DNA from 4 places in the Robertmurraya sp. genome. Region 2 is predicted to be linked to each of the others. Evidence: predicted binding sites of a transcription regulator. Region 2 holds the regulator's gene; each other region holds the start of a gene.
The links. Region 2 encodes Rex, which represses fermentation and respiration genes when NADH is low (regulators of the CRP and FNR family bind a similar motif). Its sites were predicted from a motif close to TTGTGAAATATTTCACAA; they were not measured.

Region 1 (8,425 bases), on a different contig from region 2:
TTCCGGTTGTGTTGCCGCTTTTGAAATCAGGAATCCAGAGGTAAACATTAGAGAGGAAGACGAAATTACCGTCACCAATCCTAGTAGGATAACGATGAGAAATAATCGCTTATTTTCTTTTATATACGGGAGAATCCATCCTTTGTTACTCATACGCTCCCCTCCATTTGAGTTATTGCCAACTTATAATACTCTCCCTTTTTCTCCATAAGCTCCTTATGTGTTCCTTCTTCCACTACCCTTCCCTTTTTCAAAAAGTACACGTAATCCATTTCTTGCATCCAATGTATTCTATGGGTAGCAATAAATACTAGCTTGTTAGTAAACAAGCTTAGCATTTTTTCTTTCAACTCATATTCTGTCTCCACATCGAGGTGCGCTGTTGGTTCATCTAATAAAAGGACTTGTCTCTTCCCGAGGAAAGCTCTCGCTAATGCAACTCTTTGAGATTGTCCTCCACTTAAGGATCGTCCACCTTCTCCAATCTTTTCATGCAAACCATTCGGAAGTTCTTTCACGAGTTGCGATAATCCTGCTTGTACAACAGCCCACTCTACTTCTGCAGTAGTTGATTGTGGTGAGTAAAATTTAATATTATTCAAGAGTGTGTCATGAAAGATATACGGATGCTGTGGAATATAGTTCACCTGTTTTTGCCATTCTGGTTGATGGAGATGGGTACATCTTTGTTTATCTATCTGTATGTTCCCAACGCTAACCTCTACAAATCCAGCAATTGTATCAATTAAGGTTGACTTACCAGCCCCACTCTCTCCAACAATACCAATCTTTTGAAGTCCATTTACTGACAAACTTACCTCTGATAGTGACTCTACTCCATGCTGTTCATACTGAACGCTAATAGAATGAAGCTCCAATCTATTCTTATTGCTCCAGTTACTAATTTTAAGATTCTGCTCTACAGTAAACGGTGGGATATTAGCTATTTCTAAAAGCTTTCTACCTGCTTCTTGACCATTTAAGGTAGCATGATAATCAGATCCAATTTCTCTAATTGGTAAAAAATACTCTGGAGCTAATATTAAGATCGCCAAAGCAGGTTCTAATAACATTTCTCCATCCACTAATCGCAAACCTAGAAATACGGCCACTGTAGCAATAGATAGCATCGTAAAAAAATCCATCGCAAACGAAGAAAGAAAGGCGATCTTTAACGTACCCATTGATGTTTTTCGGTATCTTTCACTAACCTTTGCAATCTTTTCCGTATGTGAACGACTAAGCCCTAAATAGGTTAGCGTTTCGAGGCCTCTTAATGAATCCACAAAATGATTAGATAATATACGAAACATTCCCCATTGCTTATCTGCTTTCTTTTTCGCAGCTAATCCTAGCAATATCATAAAACCTACTAAAATTGGGACCGTTATAATTAAAATGATTGCGGAGGTTTTGTCTTGAAAAAAGATATAAGCAAGGATGCTAACTGGTATTACTGACATGTTTAGCATTTTAGGGAGAAATAAAATCAGGTACTGCTGAAATTGCGCAACGCCTTCTATCAATAGTGTAACGATGCTTCCTGTTCCAAGTTGCTTTGATACCCTAGGACCTATGTGGAACAAATTTGTTAATACCGTCTTTCGCAAGTCTGCACCTATTTTATTTGCATACAGGTATATAATTTTTTGTTTTATATGTACGGTCACATATCGAAGAATGAAAAATCCAACAAAAATACTAATCAATTGATTCAGGTCTTCAATCGCATCTCCATGAAATAGATGAGTGACCACCCGCGCAAGCAAAATCGCTTGCAGCAGAATGGCCACTCCTTGAATAGCAGTTAAAAAGGTAAGGACAGCAAGTATTCGTTTTATTCCTTTGTATTGCAGAAACCCCTTGCCCATTAATAAACCATTTCCTTCCCATCTACACGTTTTCTAAACACATAATAACTCCATATTTGATACCCAAGAACAAATGGAAGTAAAGTTATGGCCACATAAGTCATGATTTTTAGGGAATAAGCTCCTGAAGCAGCGTTGTATACCGTTAAATCATACAGACTATCGATTGAACTAATCATCACTCGAGGAAATAAACCAACAAATATAGTTGCAACGGTAAGAGCTATCCCTGCTCCACTAAAGATAAAAGCTAGCCCAACCTTTTTACTTTTTATAAAGAAAATCACTAGTATATAACTAACAACAATAAGTCCAATCATTGGAATAGTTGCTTCTCCTCGATAGGTGAAGAGATCAGTTTCAAAATAGGATAGTCCAACAAACGCTACTAGAGCAACTAGCACAGGAATCATTAATATATTCGCTAGCTCTCTAGCTCGAGCTTGTATATCCCCAACGGTTTTTAAAGAGGTAAATAATAGCCCATGTACTAAACATAAAAGAGTGACAGTCACTCCTCCAACGACAGTATAAACGTTCACATAGTCAGAAAAGCCAGCTCTTAATGTCATCGTTTCATCAATCGGCATTCCTCTTAAGATGCTTGAAAATAATACCCCGAACAAAAACGGAGGTAGCAAGCTCCCGAAAAAAATAACCCAATCCCATGACTGTGTCCAATTCACTTTGTCTACCTTCCCTCTAAATTCAAAAGCAACTCCTCTTCCAATTAACGCCAGAAGAACAAACACAAAAGGAATATAGTAGCCACTAAACATGGTTGCATACCAATGTGGAAAAGCTGCAAAGATTGCTCCACCTGCTGTTAATAACCATACCTCGTTCGCATCCCAAAAAGGGCCAATGGTATTGATCAGTACACGTCGTTCAAAATCATTTCTGGCTAATAGACGTACCGACATACCCACCCCAAAATCAAAGCCTTCCAGGAAAAAGAAGCCAATGAACAGAACAGCTACTAGTATGAACCAAAACTCACTTAACTCCATCACTGATACACCTCCTTGTCAAATGGGTCAATTGGAACATCAATCGATCGAACATCCTCATGATGATCAACTCCTTTTTTAATCTCTCTAATAAACAAGTACACAAGCACGATAGCTAAAATTAAATAGATAGCTGTAAACGCGATTAAAGAAAATAACAAAGACTGAACAGAAACATTTGGTGATACAGATGCAGCTGTTGTCATTAGTCCAAATACAGTCCACGGTTGTCTTCCAATTTCAGTCATGATCCATCCAGCAGAATTTGCGATAAACGGGAAAGATATAAGTCCTACTAACAGCTTTAAAAAGAACGTTCTCCTCATGAGTGATTCGGTAAATTGAAACCACAGACCTAATGCAGAAACCAAAATCATTACACCCCCAGCACCTGCCATAATGCGGAAGCTCCAAAACGTTGTTTTTACTGGTGGAATATAATTTCCTGGACCATACTTTTCTTCATATTCCTTTTGAAGCGTAAGCATTCCTGGTACACTACCGGAAAACTTCTCATATGTTAAGTAACTTAATATGTATGGAATGCTTATTTCGAATGAATTTTCTTTATTGTCTGTATCAATATGTGCCCATATTGTCCAAGCCGCAAGATCACCACTGTCTTCCCACAATGCTTCACTGGCAGCCATTTTCATCGGCTGTGATTCCATTAAATGCTTAGCCTGCTCATGTCCGCTAAAAGCTACCCCCACTCCAGATACGAGTGATACTACCATTGCTATTCGGAATGATCTTGCAAAAAATTCAACTTCTTGTTTTTTTAGAAGCTTATATGCACTAACACCACCAATAAAAAAGGATCCTGTAGCAAGCGCACCAAAAATGACATGTGGAAACTCAACGAGGAGCTGCGGATTTTTTAACAAAGCAAAGAAATCATTCATCTCTGCTCTCCCATTTTTCATAACAAATCCAACTGGTTCCTGCATAAATGAATTCGCTGCTAATATCCAAATTGCTGAAAGCATTGTTCCAATCGAAACAAGCCAGATACATAATAAATGGACTTTCTTAGATAGACGGTTCCAGCCAAAAATCCATAAACCGATAAAAGTAGACTCCATAAAAAAAGCTAATAAAGCTTCAATAGCAAGCGGAGCACCAAATACATCCCCGACAAATCTAGAATACTCTGACCAGTTCATCCCAAATTGAAATTCTTGAATAATTCCTGTTACGACCCCGACAGCAAAGTTAATCAGAAACAGATGACCCCAAAATTTTGCCATCTTCTTATAGATTTCTTCATTTTTGACGACATAGAATGTTTGCATTAACGCAACCATAAACACTAAACCAATCGACATTGGTACAAATAAAAAATGGAATATCGTCGTAGCTCCAAACTGAAGCCTTGCCAAAAAAAGCTCTGTCATTAGCCCTCACTCCTTTTGTTCATTAAATGTTCACTAATTCACAAGAGTGAGTATAGCTTAGAAATTTGTTTAAATGTTGAAGTAAATTTATACACTTTGTGACATTTGTAACACACAAGACAAAATTATAGAATTGTAGACAGGAAAAGCCACCCTATATTCCAAGGGTGGCTTTTCTTGTTTATTTAATTCCACCCAGAGAAAGCAAATTAATTGATCGTCTGTGGGGGCTCTTCCATCCAACCGTTCTGAATCATGATCTTTGCTCCCTCATGGGCATATTCAAAAATATCCTTCATATATGCTGCAAATTTTAAAGGTAAATCGTTGCGAAGGCTAAAAGCGGTTCCGATTGAATTTCCTCCTAACGAAAAGCTGCAGAAGAGACTTATACAGTGCATCATTATTTTATCTGAAAATGTGTCATTGAAGGTGTATCAGGCATTTTCATTTCCTCCACGCGTCAAAAAATAGTTTTCTTTATTTTGTACGTGAATAAAATAAAAATTCTATTGTTCTAATAATACCTACTTCTGGAAAATCATAATATTTCCTTTACTCTTCCAACCACACCATTTTCTAGCATCACCTTGATTCCATGCGGATGAGTAGGGCTATTTGTAAGGATTTTTGCAACCATACCTTCCGTTAGTTTCCCTGTTCGCTGATCTGCTTTTTGTACCACCTTTACTTGGCTACCTATTTTTATGTTTTCTCTTTTTTGAGACATCATCATTCTTTTCCGCTCCTCTATTATGAATAAGATAATTATCCACTATTTTCACCATATCTCCAAATGCTTAAAAAAGGTAGAAAAAAGGATATAGACCCAAAATAGTCTATATCCTTTTACTATTTATGAAAAGATTTTTTGTTCAAGTGTCACTTGATTGATCTTCTTAATATTTGGTTCAAACCCAATTCCAGGTAAGTCCGGTACAGTAATAAAGCCGTTGCTCATTTCTACTTCCGGTAAGATAATATCTTCCTTCCAGTAATGCGAAGAAGGGGCTGTGTCACCTGGAAGCGTAAAGTTAGCTAGTGATGTAATCGCGATATTATGAGCTCTTCCAATTCCTGCTTCTAACATTCCACCACACCACATGGGAATCTCATTTTTCACACACAGATCGTGTATCTTCCTTGACTCTGTAAGCCCTCCAATACGACCAATTTTTAAATTAATGATTTTACAGCTTCCGAGCTGAATAGCTTTTCTTGCATCTTCAGCTGAGTGGATACTTTCATCTAAACAGATAGGAGTCGAAAGCTTCGCTTGTAATGATGCATGATCAATGATGTCATCACAGGCAAGTGGCTGTTCAATCATCATTAAATTGAATTCATCTAATGCTTGAAGATGATCGATATCCTTTAATGTATAAGCACAATTGGCATCAGCCATTAAAGGAATCGCAGGAAATTCTCGGCGAATAGATTTCAATATTTGAATATCCCAATCAGGCTTGATTTTTACTTTAATACGCTTATATCCTTCTTTTAAGTACTCATCAATTTGCTTAAGCATCGCTGCTTCTGACTTTTGAATCCCTACACTTACGCCCACTTCTATCCGATCTTTCACTCCACCGAGCGCTTTAGACAAGGAAAGATTCTTTTCTTTTGCGTATAAATCCCAGACGGCACACTCTAATGCAGCCTTTGCATTATAATTGCCACGGATAAACTGAAAACGCTCAGACACATCATCCGGATGCGAAATGGGTTCTTTTAATAATAGGGGGATTAGAAAATCACTCATGATATGCCAATTGGTCTTTACTGTTTCTTCGTTATAAATTGGCTCAATAATTGAAACAGACTCCGCCCATCCTGATAAACCACTTTTCGACTGTACTTCCACGATAATGAAATCCTTATCCACCTCCGTACCGACACTCGTAGTGAACGGGGTTAACAGATCCATTTTTACATGCCTTAAAATGATGCTCTTTACTTCCATTTCACATTCCCCTTGCTATAGCTTTTGTAAAACGTAGTAGTAGTGGTTTTCCTTTTCCTTCAGCAAATCAGTAGCGGTGTAACCTTTTTTAAAATAGTGAAGAAACACCTTTCGAGTTGCCTCTCTCCATTGTTTAGCAAGTGAGAGATCTTCTGTTTTAATCGTCTGAAAATTCCCTGGTACCGATACGAAAAGGGTATCAGGAGCTAGGTTCAAATGAATTTCCACAGGATTTAAGTTTCCATTGAACTGATCTGTTCTTATAACGTGCAGCGCGTCTCGGTCTAAGTCCCTTTTCATACTCTTGGACTTTAGCCTCCACTCTACTAAAAAACGGTCGGTTGCCATTCCTGAGTTCAATCCATCATTCATCTCACCGTACACATCTTCCATATACGTAGAACAGACGCCGCCAAGTTTATGTAGGTTTAGATTTGCATTCACGGTTTCGAGCGGATCATATGTCCATGTGATTAACTCATAACCCTTAAGAAGCGCTGTTTTCTTCTGAGCCCATTTCAGTTTCTCGCCGACACCAAATGCACGATAATCAGGATGAATCCCGAGGCTGTGAGAGCAAAGATACGCTTTCGCTCCATCAAATCCTGGGAAGCTATATTGAAAACCAATAAGCTTCTCATGGAGAAAAGCACCAAGAACGAAGCCGCCATTTTTCACTGCGGCTACCGTTTGGTTGACCGGTACAGAATCTTCCAAACTCCAAATTAGAGCCTCTAATTCACGTACCTTTTCTAACTCTGTGACAGTTTGAAGGTTGCGAATGCTTACTTCATCGTTCAAATGTCTTCCCTCCTTTACCGGAGTCATTACCAAGTTTGTTTGTCCGCTTCCAATAACAGCTTTGTTAAAATTTTTGTTCCATTAAGTAATGCTGTAATGTCAAATTTCATATTAGGATGATGCAAGCCTGGTTCCAGTCCGCAGCCTAATCCAATCATGGTGGCAACCATATCTGGTCGCTTTAATGTGTAGAAGTGAAAGTCTTCTGCACCAGGAGAGTCACACATGGGTACGAGACATTTCTCTCCCAGCACTGATTTAATGGCTTCTTCAGCAAGCTTTACAGCATGTTCATTCTTTACTGCAGCAGGAGAATAACTATCTTGTTGGAAAACAATCTTTGTTTTCGTTCTATCCTCAATGGATTGAATCGATTGTTTTGCCTCTTCTATAAGCAACTTCATGGTTTCATTCGATTTTGCACGAAGATCAACGCTGAATCGTGCAGTTTCTGGAATAAGATTCGATGACTCTCCACAATGAAGCTCAGTCATTTTGATCGAGTATGGCACATCGGTTTGGACACGAATATTTTGAAAAGCTTGAACCAAAAGGGCGGCAGCTTCAATAGGATTATTGCCTTCCTCCGGTCTCGCAGCATGTGCCGGTGTTCCTTTAATCGTACCTCTTATACAGCTTGATGAACCGTGCAAGATCACTGGAGCCGCCATTCCATTTGCGACCTCAAATGCAGGGCGCAAATGAATTCCACAAAGAAACTTTACATTGTCTAGTGCGCCTTCTTCAATCATTTTAAGCGCACCCTCTGCCTTTTCCTCTGCTGGCTGAAAGATAAAACGAATGGTATGATGATGGTTTATTTTAGCAAGTGCAAGTGCTGTGAATAACACCATCGTACTATGACCATCATGACCGCATGAATGATTCGCTTGTACGACACCATCTATCTCTTGCAAGAGAGCATCCATGTCAGCACGAATCGCGATTACCTCATTACTTTCACCCTTAATTTCAGCAATCAACCCATAATGGCCATGAAAGGTTTGGACATCAAATCCAGCCCTTTCTAGCTTTTGCCTTACATACAGAGAGGTTTTTTCTTCCTTCCAGCTTGGTTCGGCAAGCTCATGAAGTTCTTTATACGTATTCAAAATTTGTTTCCGCTCTGTATCTATAAAGTTTTCCAAAAGAACCATTTGTGTCAGAACCCTTCTAGTTAAAAGATAATATGTGCTGCAATGGCAACAATCGGTAAAGTAATGGCCGTACGAATCAAGAAGATTAGTACTAAGTCTTTGAAGCTAACAGGTAGCTTTGAGCCTAGTAGTAATCCTCCCATCTCAGAAAGGTAAATCAGTTGTGTAACGGATACACATGCAATAACAAAACGTGTTAATTCACTCTCGATTCCACTTCCAATAA
Region 2 (8,425 bases):
AAGTAAGAGCCGCCTGTTCCTGGTCATAATAGCCAATGCTAACGTTGGAACCATAGTGAACTTGTCCCTCTAAGGGTTGTAACGTTCCTTGGATGGTTTTAAGTAAGGTTGACTTTCCAATCCCATTCGGTCCAACTAAGGCAACGGAATCGCCTCTAGTAATTCTGAGGGAAAGTCCCTCAGCTATCCGTTCATCATGATAGCCAACGGATAAGGAATGAACATTTAACACCTCATTGCCACTTTGCTTTTCAATATCAAAACCGAAGGAGGCGGACTTCTCATCTCCAAGAGGTTTGTCCATAACTTGCATTCTCTCAAGCTTCTTCCTTCTACTTTGAGCCCGCTTGGTGGTCGATGCACGAGCAAGATTCTTTTGAATAAAGTCCTGGAGCTTGGCTATTTCATCTTGCTGTTTTTCGTATTGCTTTAGATCACGCTCGTAGTTTTCGGCTTTTTGTTCAAGATAAGAACTGTAGTTTCCTGAGAATTTGCTGATTTGATTCCTAGAGATTTCGTACACTTGATTGACCACTTTATCTAAAAAGTAGCGATCGTGGGATACAATCAAGATGGCACCCGTGTAGCCAGTCAGATATTGCTCTAACCAAGACAAAGTATCAATATCTAGATGGTTGGTAGGTTCATCTAATATAAGAATATCAGGTTTAGTTAATAACAACTTCGCAAGAGCTAATCGAGTTTTCTGGCCACCACTCAAGCTATCAATTTTTGTAGAGTAATCAAATGAGTGGAAATTTAATCCATGTAGGACAGAACGTATATCAGACTCGTACTGATACCCCCCATTCTCCTTAAATTCATTTTGGAGATGGTCATATTCTTTTATTGTCCGCTCGTACAAAGTAGCATCTTCAAATACGGTAGGATCAGCCATCTTTTCCTCGAGCTTACGAAGCTCTTTCTCTTGATTCATGACTTGTTCAAAAACGGTAAGCATTTCTTCCCAAATGGATAATCCGGAAACAAGACCTGTGTTCTGAGCCAAATACCCGATCGTTACATGTTTGGGCTTGATTAAATCACCTGATTCATAGGAAAGGTGACCGGCAATAATCTTGAGTAAAGTAGATTTCCCGGCCCCATTTCGGCCTACTAAGGCAATACGGTCTCTTGTTTGAACTTCTAGTTTTATATTCGATAAAATAAGGTCAGCTCCATAAGACTTGGAAAGCTGGTTCACTTGTAGTAGTATCATTGATTTCACCTCTATACTTCTACGGTTAGTGTATCGCATTCAATACGGATGAGCAATGATATGAGTTGTGAACTATGTTACAATGTTTTCACACAGAACGAGGAAAATAGTGTATGATTTTGAAAGAGGTGTATAATTGATGTCAGAGTTCACTCATTTTAATAAAGAAGGCAGAGCGAAAATGGTAGATGTGAGTGATAAGCCCGAAACGGTACGGACGGCCATTGCCCATTCTAGTATCACAGTCAATCAAGAGATATATGATCGTATCACACATAACCAAATGAAAAAAGGTGATGTGCTAGCAGTCGCACAGGTTGCTGCCGTTATGGCTTGTAAAAAAACATGGGATATTATTCCAATGTGTCATCCTATTCCACTTACTGGTGTCGATATTTCTTTTGATTGGGAATCAGATAACAATTGCCATACTCTACATATATCTGCTAGTGTAAAGACAAAAGGGAATACAGGAGTAGAAATGGAAGCGTTAACAGCCGCTTCTGTTTGTGCGCTTACTGTTTATGATATGTGTAAAGCAGTAGATAAAGGAATGGTTATCGGGAAAACATACCTTGTTGAAAAAACTGGTGGAAAAAACGGTGACTTTAAAAGAGAAGAGAAACTATATTAGTTAAAGGTAGAAGGTAGGGGAAGAACGATGAGTAATGAATCAATGAAAATCCCACAAGCAACGGCGAAAAGACTACCATTGTATTATCGCTTTTTAAATAGTTTACACTCATCAGGAAAGCAACGAGTTTCATCTGCTGAACTAAGTGAGGCGGTGAAGGTCGATTCTGCAACGATTCGAAGAGATTTTTCATACTTTGGTGCGTTAGGCAAAAAGGGATACGGTTACAATGTAAACTATCTATTATCCTTTTTCCGTAAAACACTCGACCAAGATGAGTTAACGAAGGTTGCTTTAATTGGAGTGGGGAATTTAGGGACAGCATTTTTAAATTATAATTTCTTAAAAAATAATAATACAAAAATTGCTGTTGCATTTGACGTAGTAGAAGATAAGGTAGGCACAAAAATTGGAGAAGTGCCCGTCTATCATATGGATGATCTAGAAGAGGTTATTGAAAGAGAAGATATTCAGGTAGCGATATTAACCGTTCCAGCAACGGTCGCACAATCCATTACTGATCGAATGGTTCAAGGAACGGTGAGAGGAATTTTAAACTTTACACCGGCCCGATTAACGGTTCCATCATCAATAAGGGTTCATCATATTGATTTGGCTATTGAGTTACAGTCACTTGTGTACTTTTTAAAGCACTATTCAGTGGATGAAGAAATGGTAGAGGAATAAACAACAAGCCGCCCCTTAGTGGAGCGGCTATTTCTTTTGCTGTTTCTTAATCTCTTTAATTTTAAAATGTAAAAGAATCATCCGAATGCCTGAACCAATATCAAATGTTGCTAGCAAGACAAGCAGGTAAGTAAAAAAGCCCCACTCTCCATTTTGTTGTAAGTCCTGAATCGCAAACACTGTGAACAGAGCACCTAAGACGATGTATATAATTCCTGAGAATAAAGGTGACTGTCTCATAAGAAGAATCCTCCAATAAAGCTTTGCATTTGTTCTGCTTGTTTGATTAATTTTTCTAAGTCTTCCCTATATACGGATTGCACAAGTACAACGAACGTATTCATTGATACGTGAGCAACGATTGGAACGAGAATACGATTGGTTTTTACGTACAAATACGCAAAGGTGAATCCCATCGCCGAATAAAGTAGGGTATGCTCAGGCTCCATATGGGCAAATGAAAAAATGACGGAGCTAAGCAACGCAGATAGGAAAAAGTTAAAACGCTTATAAAATGCCACAAAAATGATCTTACGAAAGACAATTTCTTCTAATATAGGACCAATAACTGAGCTAACGACAATCATAATAGGAAAAGTTTCAATGATACGTAAAATCTGTTGTGTATTATCAGATCCTACCTCAATACCAATCAAACGTTCAATATTCGCAGCAAAGGCTTGGGCAAATAGGGCAAGAAAGACACCTGTGATGGACCAGAGGATCGACCGACCTAAGCTTGCTCCGTTTCTTACTTCATTTGCAGTTACCATCTCTTTACGCAACAGCAGCAGGACAACAACAAGTGTGATAGAAAAGCTGATGACAAGCCAAGTGACACCTGCAAACCCTTGAGAGTGATTTGTATTAAAACCAATCATTTCCATTACAAGAGAGGTTATAGGGACACCAATAAAGCTTGAAAGCTGCATTGCAATATAAGCAATTAATATAATCCAATATTCACGTTTCAAAACAAGTCTCCTTTTCAATCCAATATAGTTATTCTACTCGTAAACATCAGGTTGTATCAAATAAGAAGAATTATTGTCCGTATTTTAGCATTATATGGATAGAATAGATGGAAAAGTACATACTTAGTAAGGTTGTATAATTAACAAGTTATGGGAGGACTTTTACAAAAAATTTATAAAAAAAAGCGGTTTCTCGCTTGCAAAAAAAGAAGAGATTCATTAATATAATAGTTGTGTTAGCACTCTAGTTAAGTGAGTGCTAATAATAAAATCTTACATATATTTGAGGAGGTTGTTTCACTTGTTAAAGCCACTAGGTGATCGCATTGTAATTGAGCTAGTTGAAACGGAAGAAAAAACGGCAAGCGGTATTGTACTACCAGACTCTGCTAAAGAGAAGCCTCAAGAAGGCAAAGTAGTTGCTGTCGGCACTGGCCGCGTACTTGAAAGCGGTGAGCGTGTAGCTCTTGAAGTTTCTGTGGACGACCGCATTATCTTCTCAAAATACGCTGGCACAGAAGTTAAGTTCGAAGGAAAAGAGTACTTAATTCTACGTGAAAACGATATTCTTGCTATTCTTGGATAAGAGTAGAACTTTCTTATTTTAAAACTAAACGAAGACAGAATAGATTGAAAAAACTCGAGGAGGGTATTTTACAATGGCTAAAGAAATTAAGTTTAGTGAAGACGCACGTCGCTCGATGCTTCGTGGGGTAGATGCACTTGCAAATGCGGTAAAAGTAACATTAGGACCAAAGGGACGTAACGTGGTTCTTGAAAAGAAATTCGGTTCACCACTTATTACAAATGATGGTGTAACAATTGCAAAAGAAATCGAACTTGAAGATGCATTCGAAAACATGGGTGCTAAGCTTGTTGCTGAAGTAGCTAGCAAAACAAATGATGTTGCTGGTGACGGTACGACAACTGCAACGGTTCTTGCTCAAGCGATGATCCGCGAAGGCTTAAAGAACGTTACAGCTGGTGCGAACCCAATGGGTATCCGTAAAGGGATGGATAAGGCAGTAGCAGTAGCGGTTGAAGAGCTTCGTGCGATTTCTAAGCCAATTGAAAACAAAGCTTCTATCGCACAAGTTGCAGCTATTTCTGCAGCTGATGATGAAGTAGGACAATTAATTGCTGAAGCAATGGAGCGCGTTGGTAACGACGGCGTAATCACAATCGAAGAATCAAAAGGCTTCACTACTGAGCTTGATGTAGTAGAAGGTATGCAATTCGATCGTGGATATGCATCTCCATACATGGTAACTGACTCTGATAAAATGGAAGCTGTTTTAGACAATCCATTTATCTTAATTACTGACAAGAAAATTGGAAGCATCCAAGAAATCCTTCCAGTTCTAGAGCAAGTTGTACAACAAGGTAAGCCATTATTACTTGTTGCTGAGGATGTAGAAGGAGAAGCATTAGCTACTTTAGTAGTTAACAAGCTTCGTGGAACATTCAATGCAGTAGCGGTTAAAGCTCCTGGTTTCGGTGACCGTCGTAAAGCTATGCTTGAAGACATCGCTATCCTAACAGGTGGAGAAGTGATCACTGAAGAGCTAGGTCGTGACCTTAAGTCTGCAACGATTCAATCTTTAGGACGCGCTTCTAAAGTTGTTGTAACAAAAGAAAATACAACAATCGTTGAAGGTGCTGGAGACTCTGCACAAATCGCAGGTCGTGTAAACCAAATACGTGCGCAAATGGAAGAAACAACTTCTGAATTTGACCGCGAAAAATTACAAGAGCGCTTAGCTAAGTTAGCTGGCGGTGTAGCAGTTGTTAAAGTTGGAGCTGCTACTGAAACAGAATTAAAAGAGCGCAAGCTTCGTATTGAAGACGCATTGAACTCAACTCGTGCAGCTGTTGAAGAAGGTATCGTTTCTGGTGGTGGTGTTGCCCTACTTAACGTATACAAAAAAGTGGCTGCTATCGAAGCAACTGGCGACGTAAAAACAGGTATCAACATCGTATTACGTGCGATGGAAGAACCAGTTCGCACAATTGCACACAATGCGGGTCTTGAAGGATCTGTTATCGTAGACCGCTTAAAGCGTGAAGAAATTGGAACAGGCTTCAACGCAGCTACTGGCGAGTGGGTAAACATGATCGAAGCTGGTATCGTTGACCCAACTAAAGTAACTCGTTCAGCTCTTCAAAACGCTGGATCTGTTGCAGCAATGTTCTTAACAACTGAAGCAGTTGTTGCTGACATTAAAGAAGATACTCCTGCAATGCCTGACATGGGCGGCATGGGTGGAATGGGCGGCATGATGTAATAATGCCCCTCAACCCTTGATATGACTGGGTTTGTTGGTAAGGTGAGAGTGGTTTGCTAACATTGAGGATTTTAACGGAGGCCTCTCATGAGTTCGATGAACTTGTGGGAGGCTTCTTTTTTCAAACCTTCCTTTTTGTTCTTTTTCAAAGTTCTCGTCATAAGCAATTATTTTTTAAACGCTTCCCTTTATTGTTTAAGGGGCTTATTTTTAGTTAAGCTAAAACTTGTTGACATTTAAGAGAACTCGTTATATTATTATCTATAAATGAATATCAGAGCTTTATAAGGATTGTTACTGAAAGCAGGCAAGACCTTATTTTTATGTAAACGTTAACCATATAGTTAATAGTTAACGTTTACATGAAAATAGGTCTTTTTGTGTGCGAAAAAGTTGATTCAAAGGAGGGGAACAACTTGAAAATTACTAGAGTTATAAACAATAATGTCATTTGTGCCATAAATCCCCGACGTCAGGAACTAATACTTTTAGGCAATGGAATAGGCTTTCAAAAGAAAAAAGGGGACCCAGTAGATATAGAAAAAATAGAAAAAGAATTCTATTTAAAATCAAAAAATGTTGCAGGAAAGCTATATGCATTACTTGCTCAAATTCCAATGGAGTATATGCGTGTTTCAGAGAGTATTATTAAGACTGCTAAATTAGAACTTAAAGCAGAATTAAATGATAATATATATATAACATTAACGGATCATATTAGTTTTGCAGTAACCCGATACAAAAATGGTGTAGAATTTAAAAATGGGTTATTGTGGGAAATAAAGAAGTTTTATGCTTCAGAATATAAGGTTGCTCTTAAAGCTTTGGATATTATTAATAGAGAATTTAATGTTAATTTGAAAGAGGATGAAGCAGGAGCTATCGCGCTTCATATTATTAACGCTGAACTAGGATACGATATGGAAGGAACTGTTAAGATTACGCAGTTCATTCAAAAGATTTTAAAGATAGTAAGATATTATTTTAAAGTCGATTTAGATGAAGATTCTTTATATTATGTGAGATTTATTACTCACTTGAAATTTTTTGCTTATCGTTTGTTCAGCACTACAAACATTCCTATAGAAAACAGTGATATCGATTTCCAAGAATTAATTAAATCAAAGTACAAAGAGGAATACCAATGTAGTTTGAAAATCAGAGAACAAATAAGACAAGTTTATGGAAAAGAACTAACCGATGAGGATCTGATATATTTAGCTGTTCATATTAGACGAGTTATAATTAACTAAATTTTATTACACATTTAAATATTAGAACATTAACTAGGAATGTTACTGATTAAGCAGGCATGACCTAGGGTCCCGATATGTAAAGAGACACGATCACTATTCTTTACATTCCGGGACCCTAGGTCTTTTTTTTATTTATTTAAATATGGGAGGATTATATGGACTATCAAAAAACAGCTACCGATATATTAAATCATGTCGGTGGGGAAAAAAACATTGAGCATGTCACACATTGTGCAACGAGATTACGCTTTAACTTAAAAGATGATTCCAAAGCAGACACTGATTCAATTAAGAAGATAAAGGGCGTATTAGGTACCGCCAATAGTGGTGGACAGTATCAAATTATTATTGGAAGTAATGTAAACAATGTTCATGATGAACTGATTAAGTTAGGTAATTTTAAAACCGATACCACTGATAACTCAGGTAATAAGAAGAGAGGTTTTTCGCTTATTTTAGATACGCTATCTGGTATTTTTACGCCTATTTTACCAGCAATGATAGGCTGTGCAATGATTAAGGCATTGCTTGTTATCTTAAGTGTCACTTCTTTAATATCTAAGGAATCTGAAATTTTTACCATTTTAACATTTATTAGTGATTCAGCTTATTATTTTCTACCAATGTTATTAGCTTGGAGTGCTGCAGTAAAATTTAAAGTAAATGTTGGATTAGCGATTGCACTTGCCGGTGTATTGTTACACCCTACTTTTTCAACATTGTTGAGTAGTGAAGACGCTATTACATTTTTAGGTATTCCTGTTACTAAAGCTACCTACGGCTCCTCCGTTATCCCAATTATTTTGGCTGTTTGGGTCATGTCCTATGTGGAGAAATTTGCAGATAAGGTTTCGCCTAATATAATAAAAACAATGCTTAAACCTTTGCTTATCATTTTAATCATGGCTCCATTAACTTTAATTACTATCGGCCCACTAGGAGCAATAATAGGTAACTATGTTGCGGAATTTGTAGGTTTTGTTAATACGAACATGGGTTGGTTAGTCTCAGGTATCGTTGGGGCAACATTTCCTTTCTTGATTATGACAGGTATGCATTATAGTTTAGGTCCTATTGCGATAACAGCTTATACAACAACGGGATTAGAACCAATTGTAGGACCAGGTATGTTAATCCACAGCCTTGCTCAAGGTGGAGCTGCATTAGCAGTTGCTTTGCTAACAAAGGATAAGCAGGTTAAACAAATTGCAAGCTCTACCAGTGCAACAGCTGTACTTGGAGTTACAGAACCTGCACTCTTCGGGATTGCACTAAGATTTAAAAAGGCGTTAATCGCTATTGTTATTGCAGGAGCAGTCGGTGGGATTTATGTTGGGTCCTTTGGTGTTGCACGATCTGCAATGGGTATA
Region 3 (8,425 bases), on a different contig from region 2:
GCTATAATTTTTTGTATGCATAATAAATAGGAGGCTTCTTTACTTGTGAGAAAAATAACCATTGCCATCCTCATTTCATGCTTGTTTAGCTTATTAAGTTCCTGCAGCCAAGAAAAAGAGGAACCTATTCAATTGACGATCTCAGCCGCAGCAAGTATGAAAGATGTGTTAACTGAGCTTAAAGAATTATACGAACAAAATCATCAGGTTGAGCTTTTATTTAACTTTGGTGGTTCTGGGGCATTAAAGGAACAAATTATTCAAGGAGCACCTGTTGATCTATTTATTTCGGCATCAAAGGATCATGTTGATGAGTTAGTAGAAACACAACGAATACTCGCTAATTACCACTCACCGTTAGTAGCTAATTCCCTTGTTCTAATTACACCTAAGATTGATAACAATATTCAATTGAGACTCTCTAATCTTCAGGATCATACAATTGAAAAAATTGCTATAGGAATACCAGAAACGGTACCTGCTGGAAGTTATGCGAAGGAAGTATTGCAAAACGCTAAATTATGGAATCTAATCGAAGACAAACTAATATATACGAAAGATGTTTCTCAAGTACTTACATATGTAGAAACGAAAAATGTGGATGCTGGAATGGTTTATAAAACAGATGCCTTAACATCAAAGAAAGTAGAAGTGACTGAAAACATAAATCCATCTCTTCACTCCCCTATCATGTACTATTATGGTGTCTTAGAATATACAACCAACAGCAAAGAGAGCAAATCCTTGTTTGAATTTCTACAATCAACAGCTGCACAACAAGTATTTAAAAAATATGGATTTAACGTATTGGATTGATTATATGAATTTACAATTTTGGTCACCAGTGCAACTCTCCTTAACAGTTGCCTCGGTTTCGCTACTTTTTGTGATTATTTCTGGCGTGTTCGTTTCTAGGATGATGTATCAATCTTCCTTTAAAGGTAAAACCATTATCGAAACAGCACTTCTTTTACCTATCGTTCTCCCCCCTACCGTTGTTGGATTTTTATTAATCATGATTTTTGGTGTTAATAGTCCTGTAGGGCGATTCATTGAACAAATTTTTAAACAACCCGTTATGTTTACCTGGTGGGCAGCAGTCATTGCTTCAACAGTTGTTGCCTTCCCTCTTATGTATCAATCATGTAAGACCGGTTTTTTATCGGTAGATAGTGAAATAGAGGATGCAGCAAGAGTTGACGGCGCTGGGGAATGGAAGGTATTTTTATTTATCGCTCTTCCGTTGAGTGTAAAGGCCATTGTTTCTGGTTCTATTCTTGCGTTTGCCCGTGCTCTTGGGGAATTTGGAGCTACACTCATGTTCGCTGGAAACATACCTGGAAAAACCCAAACCCTTCCAACAGCTATATATGTTGCCTTCGAGTCTGGTAATAGTAGTCTCGCTTGGTCCTGGGTCCTTCTGATGATCATTTTATCGTATGTTATGCTTTATCTATCAAGCCATATAAAATAGCCATGAGCTTACTCATGGCTATTTTTCATCCATTCAATATTCGTTTTTTCCACATTCCTACGAATGCTCCAATTAACGCAAATAATAATCCAATTGATATGGCTTTCATCATAATAGGTGTAGATTTATCATTCGATGTGGTTTCTCCTATGACAGAAGCCCTCTCTGGAGCTGTTTTGAGTTTATATTTAGCTAAAGAGATCGTTTGGAGCTCTTTATTCGAAGAATCAAATACAGTTAAGTCTCCCTCTTTTGTTACATCCACTACAGCAGAACCAGTAAGAGGTTCTGTTATATATAACGGATCCGTCACAACAAACTTATCCTTTTCATTTTCAAATGTTGTATTCACAGGAATAGTTGAAGTTTTATAGTTAGAAAATCCAAAGCTTAGCAAATTAATTGTATCATTATAGATATCACGTTTATACGTTGCTCCTAAACCAATGACTGTTAATCCAATTTGACCATTAGAAGCAGTCGTTGCTAACGTTTGCCTTGATTCATTGACAAAACCAGTCTTTCCACCTGTGATACCTTCGAATGGGATTTCTCCCTTCAAGAGTAAATGATGTGTAAACAAAGTCGTATCCCATGATTGACCATCCCAAGCCAAATCTTTTGTTCCGAAAATTTCTTTAAATGTTTCATTTTTTAGTGCGTAATTCGTGATTAGACCTAAATCATACGCTGTTGTATAGTGGTTTTCATCAAAGAGTCCATGCGGATTCGTGAAATGAGTATTCTTAACTCCAACCTCATTTTTTAGAAATTCATTGATATTTTTTTCGTATGTCTCCATGCTACCGTCGATATGAAGGGCAATGGCAGCTGCAGCATCATTTCCTGAGTTAATAAGCATACCTTGAATTAATTTCTTTAAAGTAACTTCTTCTCCCTCATTTAAATATACTTTAGTTCCTTCAACTTCAATAGCTTCACTACTTACTTTTACAACTTCATCTACTTTTACAGTTTGAATTGCATAAATGGCAGTTGCAATTTTTGTTAAACTAGCAGGATACATACGTTCATGCTCATTTTTTGAGTAAAGGACCACATTGGATTGTGAGTCCATTAATATTACCGAATCGCTTATTATGGACAGCTCGTCCATTTGCTCAGCAAACACTTGATTTGCACTTAATGCAAGGATAGTTAGAAAAATAATAGATAGTTTTTTTATCACTGTATGCACACACCTTGTTTGAATTCAGTCTTTTTCGATTGTACCAAAAAAATAACATGTAAACGCATAAATTATACATTTGTTACGAAATTGAAAAACTAGGTAATATTTCGTGCTTTATAACGAAAAAACCGATACTAAGGTCGTAAATTTACATTCATAGACAAAGTATAGACAAGTTTCCATTACCTTGATGCATATAAATTAGTAGAAATAAATTTTTTGGAGGGGTACGATGCAGTTTCTAGTCGTCAAAAAACGTTCTATTATATTTTCACTTCTTCTGTTAGGTTTGGTTTTCTCCGCCTCCCTTTGGATTTATTTAAACATGGGCAGCGAGGCAGTCGTTCAAACATCGGTCAATGATTCTACGAGAGAAATTCATTTAGTCACTGGCGAGTTTGAAGCGACAACTAAAGATGGAAAAGAAATCGAAGCGTATCGCTTTGACCCTGGCACCATCTTTCTTCAAAAGGGTGAGAAGGTAAAATTAAAGATTATGGGCATAAACGGTGCTAATCATCCATTTATAATTGAGGGTACAAACATTAGCGGTAAAATTCTTCAAGGAGAAGAAACCGAACTAGATCTCCAGTTTCAAAAGAAGGGTGTCTATCGATTGATTTGCTTAACCCACCATGATTCAGATTCAAACGGACCAATGACGGCCTATATTGTTGTGAATTAACACTTGTAGACGATTGTGTGTAACACGCACAATCGTTTTTTTTGGTCTATTCAAACTGTCAAAATATCTACATAACCTAATTGACCAAGAAGAGATTTATCACGTTACAATAGTGTTATTAATAATAACTTTTTGTATAACAGATTTGATTTTTTGCCGAATCATTATAGTACAGTTTTCTTTTTTCATCATTCCGTCACATAACGAACCTCTGACAAACCTAATGTTCATAACATTGTCAAAATGTCACCTAGATTATGTGATGTATTTCACTAATTATCTGTTATACTTCAAGTATGATGTATTTGTATCATCTGTTATATAAACATTTACTAAGAGGTGGACTCAAATGGAACAGTGGAAAGGCTTTTCAGAAGGTACTTGGAGAAAAGAAGTAAACGTTAGAGACTTTATTCTAAGAAACTTTAAAACGTACGAAGGAAATGATTCCTTCCTTGCAGGCCCAACTGAGGCAACAACAAAATTATGGGATCAAGTAATGGATTTAACAAAACAAGAAAGAGAAAACGGTGGCGTTCTTGATATGGACACTGAAATCGTTTCTTCTATTGTTTCTCATGGTGCAGGGTACTTAAATCAAGATTTAGAAAAAGTTGTTGGTGTTCAAACTGACAAACCGTTCAAACGCTCTTTACAGCCTTATGGCGGAATTCGTATGGCACAACAGTCTTGTGAATCTTACGGTTTTGAATTAAATAAAGATGTTGAAAAAATCTTTACTGACTACCGTAAAACACATAACCAAGGTGTATTCGATGCTTATACTGATGAAATGAAAATGGCACGTAAGGTTGGTATCATTACTGGTTTACCGGATGCATACGGACGTGGTCGGATTATCGGTGACTACCGACGCATTGCTTTATATGGTGTAGACTTCTTGATTCAAGAAAAGAAAAAAGATCTTGCTGGTACTACTCCAGTAATGAAGGAATCTGTTATTCAGCTTCGTGAAGAATTATCAGAGCAGGTTCGTGCCCTTAACGAATTAAAGAAATTAGCTGCTAGCTATGGCTTTGATATTTCTAAACCGGCTACTACAGCTACTGAAGCATTCCAATGGTTATACTTCGGATACTTGGCAGCTATTAAAGAACAAAACGGAGCTGCGATGAGTCTTGGACGCGTTTCAACTTTCTTAGATATTTATATTGAAAGAGATTTAGAAAACGGTGTGCTTACTGAGCAAGAGGCACAAGAATTGGTTGACCACTTCGTAATGAAGCTACGTCTTGTGAAATTTGCTCGTACTCCTGATTATAACGAACTATTTAGTGGAGACCCAACTTGGGTAACGGAGTCTATCGGTGGTGTTGCAAATGACGGACGTGCATTAGTAACGAAAAACTCTTTCCGTTTCTTGCATACTCTTACTAACCTAGGACCGGCACCAGAACCAAACTTAACAGTACTTTGGTCTACTCGCCTTCCAGAAGGCTTCAAAAAGTTCTGTGCGAAAATGTCAATCGAAACAAGTTCAATTCAATATGAAAACGACGATATTATGCGCCCAGAATGGGGAGACGATTACGGAATAGCATGCTGTGTGTCTGCAATGGAAATTGGTAAGCAAATGCAGTTCTTCGGTGCTCGTGCAAACCTTGCAAAAGCACTTCTATATGCAATTAATGGTGGTAAAGACGAAAAACATAAACTACAAGTAGCACCAGAGTTCTCCCCTATCACTTCTGAAGTCCTAAACTATGAAGAAGTGATGGCGAAATTTGATTCTACAATGGATTGGTTAGCTGGACTTTATATTAATACACTAAACATCATTCACTACATGCATGATAAGTATAGCTATGAAAGAATTGAGATGGCTCTTCACGATACAAATATTCTTCGTACAATGGCAACTGGTATTGCTGGACTAAGTGTTGTTGCTGACTCATTAAGTGCGATTAAATACGCTCAAGTTCGTCCAATTCGTGATGAAAACGGTATTGCTGTTGACTTTGAAATTGAAGGCGACTTCCCTAAATACGGAAACAATGATGATCGTGTGGACAGCATCGCTGTTGATTTAGTTGAGCGTTTCATGAAAAAGCTTAAAAAGCACGAAACGTATAGAAACTCTATGACTACTATGTCTATTTTAACAATCACTTCTAACGTTGTGTACGGTAAGAAAACAGGTAACACACCTGATGGTCGTCGCGCTGGTGAGCCATTTGCTCCTGGTGCAAACCCAATGCACGGTCGTGATACAAAAGGAACTCTAGCTTCTCTCGCATCTGTTGCTAAGCTTCCTTATGCGTACTCATTAGACGGCATTTCTAATACTTTCTCCATCGTACCTAAAGCATTAGGGAAAGATGAAGACAGCCGTGAAAATAACCTTGTAAGTATTCTTGATGGCTACTCAGTTAAGCAAGGACACCACTTAAACGTAAACGTATTTAATCGTGAAACATTGCTTGATGCTATGGAGCACCCAGAAGAATACCCACAGTTAACGATTCGTGTATCAGGTTACGCAGTTAACTTTATTAAGTTAACCAGAGAACAACAAATGGATGTTATTAACAGAACATTCCATGGATCACTATAAAAACTGATGTAGGGAGATTGCTAACATCTCCCTACCTGATAAATGAGAGGAGTTTTTCATCATGAACGGAAACATTCATTCAATCGAAACATTTGGAACAGTAGACGGACCTGGAATTCGCTATGTCGTATTTACACAAGGCTGCTTGCTTCGTTGCCAATTTTGTCATAATGCGGATACTTGGGAAATCGGAACTGGAAAACAAATGTCTGTTTCCGAAATCATCGATGATTTAAAAACATATCTACCTTTCATCGAATCATCAGGTGGCGGAATTACTGTTAGCGGTGGCGAACCGCTTCTACAAATTCCCTTTTTAATTGAACTCTTTAAAGAATGTAAAAAGCTTGGGATTCACACAACCATTGATTCTTCCGGAGGCTGTTTCTCACACGCAGAACACTTTCAAGCAAACCTCAAGGAATTGTTGCAATACACAGACTTAATTTTACTTGATATCAAGCATATTGATCGAAAGAAGCATATCTCCTTAACTGGTATGGCTAATGAGCATATTTTAGAATTTGCACAATTCCTATCTACTCAAAATGTTCCTGTATGGATACGCCATGTTCTTGTACCAACCATTTCAAATGATCGTGATGATCTAAAAAAACTTGGGGAATTCATCGGTACACTTACGAATGTTAAAAAGGTCGAAGTTCTTCCGTATCATGAGCTCGGAGTATATAAATGGGAAGCTCTTGGAATGGAGTATCCATTAAAAGGTATTCAACCACCAAGTGATGAAGAAGCCCAAGAGGCTCTTGAGCTTTTAACTGCTTCAGTAAAATATGCATAATGAAAATGGGGAGCAATTATTTGCTCCCCATCTTTTTATTTCCACCAATCATCAAACATCGTTGTCGGTGGGCGTCGTTTATGTTCCGTTATGAGATATCTCTGTTCAATTTTCTCCGCTACCTCGTTCGCCACTTCTTTTCCTTCAAGAAAATCATCCAGTTCCTCGTAAGTAATTCCGAGTTCCGTCTCATCAGCTTGACCAGGCTTTTGATCCAATAGATCAGCTGTTGGGACTTTTAAATATAGACGTTCACTTGCACCGAGTTCTTTCAGTAACTCTCGGCCTTGTCTTTTCGACAGTCCAGACAGAGGAAGCAAGTCCGCTCCCCCGTCTCCATACTTTGTAAAAAAACCTGTAACGGCTTCAGCTGCATGGTCTGTACCAACGACAAGTAAGCCTTCCTGCCCTCCGATGGCATATTGTGCAATCATTCTCATTCTCGCTTTGACGTTCCCTTTATGATAGTCGCGTAACGGCTCTCCTGCCGTTTTTTGATCATATTCAAACTTTACTGCATCCACTGCTTCCTTAATATTAAATACAAATTCCTCATCCGGCTGTATGAACTTAAGGGAGCTTTGAGCATCTTCTTCATCTTGCTGAATACCGTATGGTAAACGTACAGCGATAAACTTACATTCATAGCCTTCTCGTCTTAGCTCTTCCACCGCTAATTGGGATAACCTACCAGCTAGTGTACTGTCTTGTCCCCCGCTGATTCCTAACACTAACCCTTTTGCGTTTGTTTTCTTCACATATGCCTTTAAAAAAGCAATGCGTTCGTTCACCTCCTGGCGAGCGTCAATAGAAGGCTTCACATGTAACTCATTCATAATAAGACTTTGAATGTTTCTCAACTCTTCTCCTCCTTATCTAATATTCTGAGATTTAATATTCGCCTTAACTTCTTCTATATTTCTTATTTTGTTATCCCAACATTTTTGACTTAAATCGACTGGGTATTCCTCTGGGTTTAGTGCTCTTGTATACTCCTCCCACAACAGTTGGAGATTTTCTTTTACGTAATTTTGCATTTGTAGCAAACTAGGCACTTCATACACAAGCTTTCCGTTAATAAATATATCCTCATGAAGGTCCTTGGCAGTGAAATTTGTAATAAACTTACTGATATAGGTGTGTATAGGATGGAACATTTTAATTCTAGATTCAGCTTCTGGATGTTCCTCATCCATCGTGATATAATCGCCTTCGGATTTATGATTTTCATTATTAATAATCCGGTATACCCTCTTTAAACCAGGGGTAGATACCTTCTCCGGATTACCACTAATTTTAATTGTATCAACAAGCTCTCCATTTTCACCCTCAATGGCCACAAGCTTATAAACAGCACCTAACGCGGCTTGGTCATAAGCAGTGATAAGCTTTGTACCTACTCCCCAAGTATCAATCATAGCTCCCTGGGCTTTTAAGTTAATGATTGTGTACTCATCAAGATCGTTTGAGGCAATAATTTTCGTCTCCGTGAATCCAGCTTCGTCAAGCATTTCACGAGCTTTTTTTGAAAGATAAGCAAGGTCTCCACTATCGAGACGAATACCAAGAAAATTAATTTTATCACCAAGTTCCTTAGCAACCTTTATCGCATTTGGTACACCTGATCGTAGTGTGTCGTATGTATCTACTAAAAACACACAGTCCTTATGTCTACGAGCGTATTTATGAAAAGCAAT
Region 4 (8,425 bases), on a different contig from region 2:
GACTATACGTAAAAGACGGTCGTACCCATGAATCAACGTCTATTATTAGCGAAATCATTAACAACCATCCCGACTATCCAGGAGTAACTGAACTTGCCCGTCTCTTCTTTGAAGAAATAGAAGATTGGGCTAACGCAATGAATCTTGCCATGAAAGAATTTATGCGTACCAACTCTCCAGAATGGATCGATGTCATTAAAAGATATTGCGATGAAAAACGAACCACAATTTTCAAACCTGAAGAGTACACGCCATTTTTATCGTACTTGTTACGCCTTGATCGCATTCGATTCGAAAAAATTGTTTTTAAGCTGTGGGAAAATTACGAAGAACAATCAGAGCTACTCGATTGGGTAAGCGAGCTTAATTCATTACTGCTACAATCTGAGCTCCCTGAACAGTTATCATGGAAGCTGTTATCTCAGCAATACTTAAAAACATTTCAGCTATTTTTAAATGGAAAGTATTCCTTGAACGAGATTCAAGAAATCATTCCATTACTGCTGAAAAATTGGATGCGTTTCGCAGATTCAAATCATTTTATCTTTACCGCATGTGCAGCACTTGCATGGAATGAAGTTTTCCCTGGAACGATCAATGAAGACACCGTTACGGAAGCAAACCATGCATTATCCAATTCAGCTCCAAATGGACTAATTGATGTGCACCAGACAAAACAATTGTTCTCTAGTATCGTTACTTGGGCTGAAGAAGAAGATCTTCCGGTAAGTAATAAGTTGAAATGGATCATGGGGAATTTACAAAATAAGCAAAGCACCATTACATTGTTTACAGGAACAAGCAAGCTACAGACAACGATCTTAAGTGATGTGCTTGGACATGAACAAGTAAACCAATTGTCTTCCAAATTAGCGTTGTATAGCTACTTGCCTGAGTCTGAATTAGTTGAAGTGAACTCTGTGGAATCCAAACAAGTAAGCAGTCCTACGGAAATTGGGTCAACCGATCATTACATCCACTCTAAAGGACCTTATGAACTGTTAAAAGCAGCAAACACCTCATTAATGTCCATACCACCGTATCGTGGAACAGTTCAAGAAAGAAGTTCTCTTTCCGTTAACTTACACATGGCTGATAGCATTATTTATGTTTTAAATGAGGAAAATCCCTTAAACGATATGGAATTGAATGTGATAAAGCAAATGAACCAGCAAGCTAACGATCATACGTTCATTTTTATCCTTCCGATCCCAAATGCGGTAGAAGAAGAGACTGGCGTTTCTTATTATATGGAAACCATAAGGAAAAACCTGAATCCTATCTTCCCGAATGCTGACATTTACCCATACACGTCTTCTCAGGCTGTGGACTGGAGTGACATTTTATCCGATATTAACAGCGAGCAAGCCAACGAAAAAAGAACAAGAAAAGAGCTTTACTTTATTAAAGAAACACTTCACTATCTGTTAGCTAAACGAGCTGATAAAGAAGAAAAATTAATCGATGTAATTCAATGGAACAAAGAAATGTTAGCTAAGGTTAGTGGAGCTTCCATGCAGCTTGGTGATTTAGAACAGGAAGTCGGAGAAAGACTGAAGAGCAATTATGTTACGATCCTGCAGGAACTTTCTGCAGAAGTAGAAGCAGACATACCTAATGTACTAAAGACAACAGCTGAATCTATTACGGATCAAAGCAACCTTGCCACTATCCATCTTCAATTAAACGAGGAAATGAACAGGCGCATGGAGGAATATTTACAAAACACCACCCTTCCAAAGCTCTACTCCTCGCTTCAAAAATGGATTGGTCTTACGAAAGAGGAACTTCAGCAGATTCGCGCTTATTTAGACGAAATGGCTACAAGTTTTAATGGCTTATACGGAATTGAAAAATTTCAATTTCCAGTAGATGATCAATTACTTCATGATTGGAGAAGAGACACTGGGCGGTTGACAAGTGGTGTTCAATTAGAACACATCAACATTATGTTAAAACATAATCCAACACAATTATTACTAAAGGGCGCAGGTAAGCTATTCGCTGGCATCGGTCAAAATAAAGCCATGCTGCAGCAAAAATACAAGCGCTATGTGGAAACGGAAGATTATTCAGAAGTAGCAAAACAAGTAAGTAAACAGTTTTTTGCTCCTTATCATTTTTTTGCTATGGCAATACAAAGGGATTTAGAATCGTTTTTTCAAAAGCCAAAGGATGAGTTAACACATACGGCAGAAGACTTAGTAGAAAAGATCAGTCAGTATGAGCAATCTTTAACAAAGCTTCAGCAAAATCCAACAGCTTTTGAGGATCCAATTAAGCTATTCACGGTCCGTTATAAGCAATATGAATTCCTGTTTACTGGACTTCCTAAAGTCAAACAAGAAGTATAATTATTTTCAAGCTGGTGCAAACATATGCATCAGCTTTTTTCATTCATCTCCCCTAAATTTTTGAACAAAATGTGAATACCTTCACATAGTTCACGAAAGTGTGACAAACTTCACAAGTTTTCAACATAAAAGAAGTTAAAATAGAGCTATCAAGTTGATTGTGAATTAACGAGCATAAGGCTCAGGCTGGGGAGGACATAACAAAATGGAAAAACGACATTTAGTTCTTATTGGTAACGGGATGGCAGGAGTAAGAGTAGTAGAGGAGATTCTAAAACTAACACCCGATGCTTTTCATATAACAATCTTTGGAAACGAACCATATCCAAACTACAATCGAATTCAGTTATCAAATGTATTGCAAGGGAAAACAACGGTAGATGACATTTTTCTAAATGAATGGGAATGGTACCGTGAAAATAATATCACTTTATATACAAATGAAGCAGTTGCAAAAATCAATCCACAATTAAAGACAGTCGTTTCTTCAACGGGAAGAATCGTTGCTTACGATGAACTTATTATTGCAACAGGATCAAGCTCATTCATCCTACCGGTACCAGGTGCTGATAAACAAGGCGTAACAGGCTTTCGAGATATCCAAGATTGTGAAAATATGATGGAAGTAGCTCGTACTCATAAAAAAGCAGTAGTCATCGGTGGTGGCCTTCTTGGTCTAGAAGCTGCAAGAGGTTTAATTGACCTTGGTATGGACGTACATGTGGTTCATTTGATGCCACACCTAATGGAAAGACAGCTGGATGAGACAGCTGCAACGATGCTGAAAGAAGAACTTGAAGCTCAAGGAATGAAGTTCTTATTCGAAAAACAAACGAGTGAAATTCTTGGAGATGACCGCGTAACAGGTCTTCGATTTAGCGATGGAACAGAAATCGAAACAGATCTAGTCGTTATGGCGGTTGGAATTAAACCAAATACACAGCTTGCAAAAGATGCTGGTATTAACGTAAACCGTGGGATTGTCGTAAATGACTTTATGGAAACAAATACACCTAATGTATATGCGGTTGGGGAATGTGCAGAACATAGAGAGATCACGTATGGAATGGTCGCCCCACTGTATGAACAAGGGAAGGTTTTAGCACAGAGAATACTCGGTTTAGAGGTTGCACCTTATGAGGGATCGGTTACAGGGACCCAACTAAAGGTATCTGATGTTGATCTGTATTCTGCGGGTGAAATTATTGATGATAAATCAACAAAAGCAATTAAAGTTCACAATGAATTTGAAGGCATCTATAAAAAGATACTAGTAAGAGACAATCGAGTGGTAGGGATTGTTCTATACGGTGACACAAAGGATAGCACAAAATTGTTCCGCATGCTTGTTGATAAAGAAGATGTAAGTGGTAAAACAAGCGCAAGCATCTTAGACTCTGGATGCTGTGGCGGGGGTCAAGCAGACATGAGCGTTGACTCTATGCCAGATACGGAGATTGTGTGTGGATGTAACGGTGTATCAAAAGGAACCATCGTGGAAGCCATTCAAACAAAAGGACTTACAACAGTTGATCAAGTATCTAGCTGTACAAACGCCGGACGTTCTTGCGGTCGTTGTAAAGGCCTTGTTGGTGAGATTCTTGCTTACACATTGGGTGATTCTTTTGATGCAACAAAAGCTAATAAAAAGACTCTCTGTGGCTGTACAACATTAAGTCGTGACGAGGTTGTTGCTGAAATTAAAGAAAAAGGCATGATGAGTACAAAAGAAGTCATGAATGTTCTCGGCTGGAACAACGAGGAAGGCTGCAGCAAATGTCGTCCTGCTCTTAACTACTATTTAGGTATGCTGCATCCTGAAGAATACCTTGATGAACGCGACTCTCGACTGGTTAACGAAAAAATGCACGCAAACATTCAAAAGGACGGCACATACTCTGTTGTTCCAAGAATGTACGGTGGTGTAACGAATGCTGAGGACTTAAAGAAAATTGCTGAGGTAACTGAGAAGTACAATATACCGCTTGTAAAGCTAACGGGTGGACAGCGTATCGCATTACTAGGTGTAAAAAAGGAAGATCTGACAAATGTTTGGGAAGACCTTGGAATGCCGTCTGGTTATGCCTACGGAAAAACATTACGTACGGTAAAAACATGTGTGGGATCTCAATTCTGCCGTTATGGTACACAAGATACAATGCAACTAGGAATCGACCTTGAGAAGAAATTTGAACGTCTAGACACTCCACATAAATTCAAGATGGGAGTATCTGGATGTCCACGTAACTGTGCTGAAGCAGGAATTAAAGATATGGGGATAGTCGGAATCGATGGCGGATTTGAATTGTATGTAGGCGGTAACGGAGGAACCGATCTTCGTGCTGGTGACCTTCTCTTCACGTTAAAGACTGAAGAAGAAGTAATGGAAATGATTAGTGCTTATATTCAATACTACCGTGAAACTGCGAATTACCTAGAGCGTACATCTACTTGGATTGAACGTGTGGGGTTAGATCATGTAAAAGAAGTATTGCAGGATGCTGAAGTAAGAAAAGAATTAACGGCAAAACTTGATCGTTCTCTAACTAGATACACAGAGCCTTGGAATGAAGCATTGAAAAATCAACAAATTCGTGAAAAATACTACAAAACAGAGGAAATTCCAGAAGTTTTAGTCTAATATCGTAAGTGAAAAATTATTATTTACGAAGATGAAAATGATGGGTAAAATTAAATGAAAGGTTTTGGTGATTGATATGCCACAAACATTAACAAAGGTTGATGTCGGAAATTATCAAACTTTAGCACATCAAGCAGGAAAAGTGATCCGACTTGGCGAAAAAGAAATAGTCCTATTTAAATTATCAACTGGAGAGGTAAAAGCGGTTGAGAACAAAAGTCCACATCCAAAGGGAGGCACATTGGCAGATGGCTTAGTTAGTGGAACCTATGTATACTGTCCACTTTATGATTGGAAAATCTCTTTGAATGATGGTAAGGTGCAAGCACCAGACGAAGGACAAGTAAAAACGTATGAAGTAGAAGTAGAGGATAATCGCATTTTATTACTAATATAAAGGATGGGGGCGACTTCGCCCCCATTTGCCTTAGGGGAGGAAGTTTGTATGACAACAGGAAAAGCATTTTTAGTTGGAGCAGGACCAGGGGATATTGGTCTCATTACAGTAAAAGGTCTAGAAGCCATTCAAAGAGCGGAGGTTATTCTATATGACCGGCTTGCAAACCCAAAGCTTCTGGATTTTGCACCTCCAAATTGTGAGTTTATCTACTGTGGAAAGCTCCCTGATCGTCATACCCTCAGGCAGGAAAAAATAAATGATCTTCTTGTAGAGAAAACAGCTGCAGGAAAAATCGTCGTTCGTTTAAAGGGAGGAGACCCTGGAGTATTCGGACGAGTAGGAGAAGAAGCAGAGGCATTAGCTCAAAATGGGCTTTCGTTTGAAATGATTCCAGGAATTACTTCCGGAATTGCTGCGCCTCTTTATGCCGGTATTCCAGTAACCCACCGAGAATATGGTGAATCGTTTGCCATTGTTACTGCTCATGATAAATCAAAAGATGGAAAATCCGCACTCAATTGGGAAGGCCTTGCAAAAGGAATCGATACGATTGCTTTTTACATGGGAGTAGGCAATCTTTCGCATATATGTACGAATTTACTCTCACATGGCAAACCAGCTTCAACACCAGTCACGCTCATACAGTGGGGAACATTTGGCCGTCAAAAAACACTGGAAGGTACACTTGAAACGATCGTTCAGCGTGTAGAGGAAGAAAAGTTTACGAATCCAGCCATCACACTTGTAGGAAATATCGCTTCTCTTAGAGAAAAAATCAGCTGGTTTGAAAAAAAACCATTATTTGGTCGTCAGATATTGCTTCCACGTACAGGGATAAGCACAAGCAATCTAGCAAAGGCATTAGAAGAACAAGGGGCTGACGTGATTGAATTCCCTAAATGGAAACGCGTAAAAATCACTCCAGATCACCTCATTTTATCAAAGCTTTCTATGTATTCTTCCATCATATTTACGTCTCCTGAGAGTGTTGACGAATTCTTTCAAATATTGATGGAAGAGAAAATAGATATTCGCTCAATTCAAGCTGATTTGTACGGCTTGTCGAGGAAATCAGTAAATCAACTGTTGAATAAAGGACTGCTCGCTAATCCAATTGAGAAATTAAGAAAAGGAGGGACTATCCTCCTTATTGGAAATAGTAATAATATAGAAGAAACTAGTCAAAACGTCTTGAATTTTGGGAATTATGATACCTTTACAACCTCAATATCAGAAGTAGATGAAAGCTATCTTCCTATTTTTAAGCGTATGCTTGACGACTCTAAGCTTAATACAGTAATCTTTCCGAGTTCCGCTTCTGTACCAATATTGATAAAAGCACTTGAAAAAACTGATTTTCTAACAATAGATATGGTAAAAGAACTAGAAATATACTGCTTAGGAAATCAAACGATGGATGCGCTTCTAACACATAATATACAAGGGGCAGAGCAAACAAAAGAAGCAACCATCCCATCCCTTGTATGTACTTTAGTTAATAAGTCTGATTCCTAAATAGCAAACGGTGATGAAATGGAGAACTTATATCCTGTTTTTTTAAATCTAAAACACAAAAAGGTATACGTAATTGGCGGGGGACAAATTGCTGCTCGTAAACTAGAAGGATTATTGAAATCAGAAGCGGTCATTACCATCATAAGTCCCACTATAATTGAGTCAATTCTTACCTATGTAAACAATGGTTCGGTTCATTGGATTCAGAAGGATTTTGAACTAAGTGATATTGAGGATGCGTTCTACATTATCTCTGCTACCAATGATCCATATGTGAGTAGTGAACTACAGAAAGGGATCAGTCCCCATCAACTCGTAAACTTTGCTGATGAACACTCCTCTTCTAATGTAATCGTACCTTCTGTCGTTAGAAGAGGGAGGCTTGCCATTGCTGTTACGACCTCAGGTGCTAGTCCAAGCTTATCAAAAAAAATTAAAAATGAGCTAGAGGCCAGATATGGTGAAGAATATGAAGATTATATAGAGTTCCTGATGGAAAAGCGTACCTATATTCAAGAGCGTGTAAAGGACGTAGGTAAAAGAAAAAAATTGCTCTCATTGCTAGTAGAAGATCCGATATTTCGTACGGAAGAGAGAGAAAAGCGCTTCCAAAAAATTTACAAAAATATGATTAATAATTGTGAGTAAGGGGTGCCTTACTCCTTTTTTTTATGGTATAATCTGTTTTTGTAAACATGATGCTAAATATTAATGGCATTTTTAAAGAGAATATTAAATATTTTTTAAGAAAAGACAAGAGTCGTCACAATTTGTTAATAACTATGTTGTACACTATTGTTTGTTACTCGCTACTATTTAAGATATTGACAATTACTAAAAATGAGCTATTATAGTAAAGGTTTTAATGATGAAGAGGTGACTAAATATGCTTAACAAAAAATTAACACATGTACAATTTTATATTGTGGCAATTATTCTTTTGTGGATTAAAACATACGGAGCATATCGATTTGAATTTAACTTGGATCTTGATAATGGAATACAGAAGTTTTTGTTATTTATAAACCCAATTAGTTCTGCAATTCTCTTTCTAGGACTTGCATTATTTTTCAAGGGGAAAAGATCACTAAAGATGCTAGTGACTTTTAATTTCCTTCTTACTTTCTTATTGTTTGCTAACATTGTGTATTACCGCTTTTTCTCTGATTTTATAACGTTGCCAACATTAACTCAAACAGGTAACGCATCGGATCTTGGAGGGAGTATTTTAGCGTTACTTCGACCAACTGATTCATTGTATTTCGTAGACACATTGATTTTGCTTACACTGTTACTAACTAAGCGAGTAACACCGATGGTTGGAAAATTAAAAAGACGACAACTTGCTCTAGTTTTTCTTACTGGTCTTGGTTTCTTCGCAGTCAATCTTGGACTTGCTGAGACAGATCGTCCACAGTTATTAACAAGAACATTTGACCGTAACTATATCGTTAAATATTTAGGTATGTACAACTTTACCATCTATGACGCGATTCAAAGCACAGGTGTATCTGC

Region 1: ACGLXV_RS16880 (cytochrome ubiquinol oxidase subunit I) is a predicted target of Rex. The motif match lies at 4,305-4,322, and genes of this name have one in related genera.
Region 3: pflB (formate C-acetyltransferase) is a predicted target of Rex. The motif match lies at 3,609-3,626, and genes of this name have one in related genera.
Region 4: nirB (nitrite reductase large subunit NirB) is a predicted target of Rex. The motif match lies at 2,424-2,441, and genes of this name have one in related genera.

The regions. Positions count from the first base shown of each region.
Region 1 is NZ_JAKFCQ010000124.1:23,548-31,972, reverse strand. Features, by position in the region: gene cydC (thiol reductant ABC exporter subunit CydC) at 1-153, opposite strand, end outside; gene cydD (thiol reductant ABC exporter subunit CydD) at 150-1,871, opposite strand; gene cydB (cytochrome d ubiquinol oxidase subunit II) at 1,871-2,881, opposite strand; gene ACGLXV_RS16880 (cytochrome ubiquinol oxidase subunit I) at 2,881-4,278, opposite strand; partial or broken gene ACGLXV_RS16875 (DUF3231 family protein) at 4,488-4,697, opposite strand; gene ACGLXV_RS16870 (YwbE family protein) at 4,820-5,011, opposite strand; gene menC (o-succinylbenzoate synthase) at 5,135-6,241, opposite strand; gene ACGLXV_RS16860 (GNAT family N-acetyltransferase) at 6,257-7,042, opposite strand; gene ACGLXV_RS16855 (amidohydrolase) at 7,069-8,199, opposite strand; gene ACGLXV_RS16850 (YjiH family protein) at 8,220-8,425, opposite strand, start outside.
Region 2 is NZ_JAKFCQ010000077.1:16,307-24,731, reverse strand. Features, by position in the region: gene ACGLXV_RS11050 (ABC-F family ATP-binding cassette domain-containing protein) at 1-1,219, opposite strand, end outside; gene moaC (cyclic pyranopterin monophosphate synthase MoaC) at 1,359-1,853, shown strand; gene ACGLXV_RS11040 (redox-sensing transcriptional repressor Rex) at 1,881-2,540, shown strand; gene ACGLXV_RS11035 (YdiK family protein) at 2,568-2,780, opposite strand; gene ACGLXV_RS11030 (CPBP family intramembrane glutamic endopeptidase) at 2,777-3,514, opposite strand; gene groES (co-chaperone GroES) at 3,816-4,100, shown strand; gene groL (chaperonin GroEL) at 4,174-5,799, shown strand; gene licT (BglG family transcription antiterminator LicT) at 6,216-7,052, shown strand; gene ACGLXV_RS11010 (beta-glucoside-specific PTS transporter subunit IIABC) at 7,211-8,425, shown strand, end outside.
Region 3 is NZ_JAKFCQ010000055.1:67,200-75,624, reverse strand. Features, by position in the region: gene modA (molybdate ABC transporter substrate-binding protein) at 46-816, shown strand; gene modB (molybdate ABC transporter permease subunit) at 821-1,474, shown strand; gene ACGLXV_RS06945 (D-alanyl-D-alanine carboxypeptidase family protein) at 1,500-2,663, opposite strand; gene ACGLXV_RS06940 (cupredoxin domain-containing protein) at 2,899-3,351, shown strand; gene pflB (formate C-acetyltransferase) at 3,701-5,926, shown strand; gene pflA (pyruvate formate-lyase-activating protein) at 5,988-6,728, shown strand; gene nadE (ammonia-dependent NAD(+) synthetase) at 6,764-7,588, opposite strand; gene ACGLXV_RS06920 (nicotinate phosphoribosyltransferase) at 7,601-8,425, opposite strand, start outside.
Region 4 is NZ_JAKFCQ010000045.1:12,610-21,034, reverse strand. Features, by position in the region: gene ACGLXV_RS05655 (tetratricopeptide repeat protein) at 1-2,354, shown strand, start outside; gene nirB (nitrite reductase large subunit NirB) at 2,560-4,995, shown strand; gene nirD (nitrite reductase small subunit NirD) at 5,072-5,392, shown strand; gene cobA (uroporphyrinogen-III C-methyltransferase) at 5,441-6,910, shown strand; gene ACGLXV_RS05635 (precorrin-2 dehydrogenase/sirohydrochlorin ferrochelatase family protein) at 6,929-7,558, shown strand; gene ltaS (lipoteichoic acid synthase) at 7,797-8,425, shown strand, end outside.